DNA from 2 places in the Pseudoalteromonas fenneropenaei genome. Region 2 is predicted to be linked to the other one. Evidence: riboswitches for the same ligand, from Rfam matches in the RefSeq annotation. Region 2 holds a riboswitch; the other holds the start of a gene.
The links. A riboswitch is a leader RNA that binds a small molecule or an ion and turns the genes downstream of it on or off. The one in region 2 is predicted to bind lysine.

Region 1 (3,107 bases), on a different contig from region 2:
TTTCTGAAATGCTCCATTCCACCGCGTATTTACTGCCATCTTTACGATAATTCACTGAAGAACCGTGAAAGTAACCTTTGTCTCGCAGCTCAGGCGTAATGCGATGGATGACCGGCCAATTACTGTCAGAGCCTTGTAAAATACTAGGTGAATTACCCACTAACTCCGCCAGTTCGTAACCAGTCTGACGACAAAAAACCGGATTAGCATAGATAATGCGATAGCCATTGAGCTGATTAGCATCAGTGATCACAACGGCATGGTGGGAAAAAATCAAAATCTGTTTAAGCAGCTCAAGCGCTGAACACTCTTGCAGCAATTGACTGAAAAAAAACAGTTCTTCTAGGTTCTTATCTTCATCTTTTTTCATAGCTTAGCGTTACCTTGCTGACTCATCTGGTTTGCTGCTTAAAATCAACGCGTACATGGTTAACCCATGCGTTTTAAGTATTAGCAAAAAACCACAATGTGCCAATCGTGACGAAACTATTTTAAAAAAGATGCTGGCGTAGTGTGCGTTACACTACGCCGATAAGATTACGCCGCCTCAAGCAAACGTTGGTGAATAGCTTGAACGATTCTATCTGATTCACTTTGCTCAACTAAGAAGCACAGGTTGTGTTTGCTGGCACCGTGGCAGATCAGGCGAATGTTAAAATCAGCCAATACCGCCATCAGATTACTCTGCTCACACTTAAGCTGGATTTCAGAGCCAATTAAAGCCACTAATGTTAGGTTATTTTCTACCGTAACATGGCAGAACTGACTGAGCTCTTCCAAACAAGCTTGATCCAATTCTGGACGGCTAGCGTTTGGCGCATTATCTAAAGTCAATGCAACGCTTATCTCAGAAGTCGTAACCAAATCAACCGAGATATTGTAATTACTCAAAATGGTAAAGATACGCGCTAAAAAGCCGCTGGCAAGCAACATTTCGGGACTTTTCAAGGTCAGTAAAATTTGGTTTTTACGTTGGGTGACCGCACGAATGCCCGCTTCTTGGCGTTTCTCTTTTTCAATCCAAGTACCGCCAGCATGCGGTTCACGACTTGAGCCAACAAACACTGAAATACCTTTACGGCTCGCTGGTAGAATCGTCGCCGGATGTAATACTTTGGCACCAAACGTGGCCATTTCTGCCGCTTCATCAAAGCTTAAACGCGCAATTGGCGTCGCTTTAGCACAGAGTCTTGGATCGGTTGAGAAAATCCCCACTACGTCAGTCCAAATATGTACGCTAGAGGCGTCAATTGCCTCAGCTAATAATGCGGCACTGTAATCTGAGCCACCGCGACCTAAAGTCGTTGTTTGACCGAACTGATCTGCACCGATAAAGCCTTGGGTTACAACTACATAATCGTTTAACAGTGGCACTAAATGCGCTTCTGCGGCTAATCGCGAGGCTTTAATATCTGGCGTTGCTTTACCAAAATGCGAGTCTGTTTTTAGCACTTGGCGCACGTCAAAACGCTGTGCCGCAATACCTAAGTCACGTAAAACTTGGGTAAACAAGTAAGAAGAGAGACGCTCGCCGAAACTCAGCATTTCATCACATTGTTGTTTGCTGAGCGCACTGTGCTTTGCCAAGGTTTGTAGTTCATTGATTGTTAGGTCAAAACCTTGTGCAAGATCTGCATCAAGACTCAGTTTGGCAAGAATATTGTCTTGAATTTGAATGATCTGCTCAACAATATGCGCGCGTTCCGCATCGCTGTGACCTTGTTGAGTCAAAGCGACTAAGTGATTGGTTACGCCAGCACTGGCGCTTACAGCAACCAGACGGACATTGTTATCGTCGTGAATGATTTGCGCACAGCGCTGCATGGCATCAAAATCGGCTACGCTTGTGCCGCCAAATTTAGCAACAACGAATTGTGAATTCATGGAATCTCCTTTTGATTGCGCCTTAAACATGGTGGCGGCAATCACAAAAAACAAGGAGAACTTGGCAAGTAGGTGACTCGTCGGTAAGGAAGATATAAACCATTGCCAGAAGCTCTCCACCATTATCTTGGTGACAGTCCTGAGGATTCAGCCTCACAAACCGAAAAACCGGCGCGACGAAGCGCTGGCTCTCCTCGGCGATACTCTCCCTCATTAGTGTTCACTGAGTTCGTCCTCTCACACTAACTACCTAGGTATCGCACCTCTTCTGTTGCTAACAAAGCTCTGTTTGATAGCAGTGCCCAGTTCACACTGGGCGGATGAAAACTATCGTTTAGACGTCTAGGTGTCAAGTACTTTTTAAATAAATTGTCCTGCTAAGAACGCCCCTGCGTAGCCAACAGTATAAGCAATCAATAAGTAACCCGACATTTTCAGGTAGCTCATAAACGTCAGGGCTTTTACTTTGCTCATGGCAATAATACCAGCAGCTGAGCCAATGATAAGCATGGAACCACCAACACCTGTCGCATAGGTAAAGGCCAACCAGTTTTGCTCTGTCATCACAATGTCTGCTTTCAATAATGCAGCTGTTAGCGGCACGTTATCTATCGTTGCCGACAATAACCCCATCAAATAGTTGGCGTAATGCGGTGGCAAGTACTCATATAAATGCGTAAATAAGTTAAGCACCCCGACCTCTTTGAGCGCACCAACCAAAAGCAGTACGCCAACGAAGAACAATAAAGTGTCGTATTCTATTTCACGAATATAATCGATGATTTTCTTGTTCACGTCTTTCTTACGCATTAAGAATTGTGCCACCAAGAACATCAAAGACAACCCGAATAAGAACGTCAATAGCGGCGGTACATGATAAAGCACGCTCAAAACTAACGTTGCCACAATTGTTGAGAAGAAAATCGTCGCAATTGCGATATCGGTTTTCTCAATGCGTCTTAATTCTTGCTTTTCAAAGATGATTGGGTCTTTCATACCAAACGATAGCATAGTGGCAAGCAGTAACACCGCCACCATGGACGGCAACACCAACAGTAATAAATCTGGAATTGAGACTTTGTCCGCTAAGAAAATCATCAACGTTGTCACATCACCTGTGATCAGTGAAACCCCACCTGAGTTCACCGCAAAGATGATTAAAGTCGCATATTTTACTAACTTTTTTGGGTCCAGCTTCAGCGACATCACCACCGCAAGCGAAA
Region 2 (3,107 bases):
TGCAAAAACCCGTGTTAGAACTTGAAACTATTGAACAGCAATTTGGCTTGTTTAGTCGTCTCGGTGAGTTTGAAGGACAGATGATAGACGACGCTTTAGCGCAGCTAAATGATGCAAACAAATATATTCATCCGCTGATTTATGCTTGGCAGCGCGGCGATAATGACGGACTAGCCAGCTACCACCGCAGCATTTTCGGTCAAGATGAATACACTAAGCGTAGCGAGCAAATTTTGCTCACTGAACGCAACCGCGCTTGGGTAACGACGCTAGTCCCCAAGCTCAAGCAGCACTCTTTGTTTATTGCGGTTGGCGCTTTGCACCTCACCGAACAGCAAGGTTTGCTTGAACTTTTAAAAATAAATGGCTTTAAGATTAAAAAAGTTTAAATGTGTTTAAACCTTTTGCTGTGAAGCTGTCGTCTAAATAGATAATTCACAGCAACAGGTATTTTTAACCATGAAAACTAAACTCTTTGCCCTACTTATTACCCTTGGTTTGTCATCTGTGGCATTCGCCGATGATACTCGCACCATCACAAAAACATTTAGCAAAAAAGACAGCGCAGAGCTTGCCATCGACGTTCCTGTTGGTAGTGTCGACATCGATACTTACGACGGTGACAGCATTGAAGTCACTATCGTGCTTAGCCATAAAAACGACGACAGCTGGTTTGCCAAAAAAATCAATCTCGACGAATTTGAACTTGAGTCTAAGCAAAGCAGTAAAGCACTGGCTTTGACTATCGACAGCGATGACATTGAGCAAGAATGGCAAGTCAAAGTGCCAGCCTCTATGGCACTCGATCTTGAGCTTGGCGTTGGTAATGTGAAAGTGGTTGACCTTGCTAACTCTGCAGCAATCGAAGTGGGTGTGGGCAAAGTACGTATCGACACCTCACTAGACGACTTCAAAAGTGTCAAACTGGACTCAGGCGTCGGCCATACCAGCATCAACGGTTTTTCTGTTGCAATGAATGAAGAGCGCAACATGGTCGGCTCAGAAGTAAAATATCGCGGCAAAGGCGAGCATAGCATTGCGGTTGAATTAGGTGTGGGCAATATTCGTTTAAGCCATTAATTACGCACCCGCACAAAATCTTAAAAGCGGAATTTTAGCGACATATTCAACGAATTTAACGGCTATTTATCTAAAATAGCCGTTTTCCTTGCTGTCTTACAACTTCATCAAATTGACCCAGCAAAACAACCTTAACCGACGCAGAGCGCTAACACTTGAACTAAAAATCAACGCTTGACACCCAGACGTCTAAAATGTTTCAATGCCGCCTCACCCGATTTTTATGCTGTGGTATGGATGGCTCCATACCCTAGTATTGGGCTGGAAGAGGAGCGTTATTCAGGTAGTTGACTGGAGGGGAGCAAACCCCAACGATGGTCAATGAGGGGAGATAACGCCGAGAAGTAAACTGTTTTGCTATGGTTTTATTTCGGACGACTGGGCTGAATCCCAGCGACTGTCACCAAGAACTGGTTTTGGTGGAGAGCTTCTGGTCTTGAAATTATTAGGCCAGTGCTGCCTATTTTTTTGAGTCCATTGCTCTTCGAATTTTAATCTGTTCGAAGCTTTGGATCCCTCCATGCTCCGAACACTTTTAAGTTCGGTAGAGATGAAAACATCATTCGACTTATCTGATTATCCGTTATGGACTGCTTTGGTCACGCCTTTTGACGCCAATGACCAAGTAGATTACGACGTACTGACACGTCTTGTTGCTGAGCAAACCGCGGCTGGCAACGGTATTTTGCTATTGGGTTCAACCGGCGAAGGTTTAGCGCTGACGCTTGCCGAGCAGCAGCAAATTGTGCAATTTGTGTGTGACCTCAACCCTCAAGTGCCGTTAATGGTAGCTGTCGGTGGTATCAATCTACATGCTCAATTGGCATGGCTGGCATTTTGCAATACTTTGCCAATCCACGCTTATTTACTTGGCTCACCGCTCTATGCCAAACCGGGTGTGGTCGGCCAAACCCAATGGTTTGATGCCCTGCTGAGCCACACTGAACTACCTTGCATGATTTACAATGTGCCGGGCCGCAGTGCGGTGGCGATTGCGCCAGAAGTATTAACCAACCTTAGCCACCACAACAATCTCTGGGCGCTCAAAGAAGCCTCTGGCGACATCAGTAAGTTTGAAGCCTTCCGTAAAGCAGCGCCTCAGGTAAAAGTATTTAGCGGCGATGATGGCTTAATGCCTTATTTTGCGCAAGCTGGCGCTTCTGGCTTAGTAAGCGTGGCTGCCAATGCGTGGCCGCAGCAAACCGCTGAATTTGTGCGCCGCTCTTTGGCGGGGACTTTTCCGAATTTATTCACCACTTGGACGGATGCCGTCAACAGCTTATTCACTGTAGCAAATCCTATTCCTGTCAAAGTGTTGATGCACCAACAGGGCAAACTGGCAACGCCACACCTACGCCCACCACTGACTCACTTAGAACTCGATAACACCGCGGCGCTTAGTGCTGCGAACGACACCATTTTAGCTTGGAATTAAGGTAGTAGCATGAGCTGGTTAGATTTATTAAACGATTTAGAACAAGGTAAAGTACGCGCAGCAACACAGGATGAGCACGGTCAGTGGCATGCCAATGTTGCAGTGAAACAAGGTATTTTAGAAGCGTTTCGCAACGGCACCAATACTGAATTTCCCGGTGGCTTTGTTGATAAACACAATTTAGCGCCGCGCGGCTTTGCCGCTGAAGATGGCGTACGTATGGTACCAGGTGGTAGTAGTGTGCGTCGTGGTGCGTACGTTGCACCAGGCACTATCATTATGCCACCGGCCTATATCAACATTGGTGCCTACGTAGACTCTGGTACTATGGTTGATAGTCACGCGTTAGTTGGTTCATGTGCACAAATTGGTAAAAACGTGCATTTAAGCGCGGCAGTACAAGTCGGTGGGGTACTTGAACCCGTCGGCGCAAGCCCTGTGGTAGTTGAAGATGGCGCCTTTATTGGTGCCGGCTGCGTCTTAGTAGAAGGCGTAGTCGTGAAGAAAAACGCGGTATTAGCACCCGGTGTACGTCTTTCTGCTGCAATCCCTGTCTATGATTGTGTCAATGAGCGCATGCTCGACAAAGGCG

Region 1: another riboswitch for lysine. It lies ahead of lysC (lysine-sensitive aspartokinase 3); the one in region 2 lies ahead of dapA (4-hydroxy-tetrahydrodipicolinate synthase).

The regions. Positions count from the first base shown of each region.
Region 1 covers NZ_JBHRSD010000043.1:10,387-13,493, reverse strand. The annotation lists gene ACFOEE_RS18840 (PAS domain-containing protein) at 1-370, opposite strand, end outside; gene lysC (lysine-sensitive aspartokinase 3) at 538-1,884, opposite strand; lysine riboswitch at 1,986-2,160, opposite strand; gene nhaD (sodium:proton antiporter NhaD) at 2,245-3,107, opposite strand, start outside.
Region 2 covers NZ_JBHRSD010000017.1:61,374-64,480, reverse strand. The annotation lists gene ACFOEE_RS10475 (TraB/GumN family protein) at 1-389, shown strand, start outside; gene ACFOEE_RS10470 (hypothetical protein) at 460-1,080, shown strand; lysine riboswitch at 1,338-1,518, shown strand; gene dapA (4-hydroxy-tetrahydrodipicolinate synthase) at 1,631-2,515, shown strand; gene ACFOEE_RS10460 (2,3,4,5-tetrahydropyridine-2,6-dicarboxylate N-succinyltransferase) at 2,525-3,107, shown strand, end outside.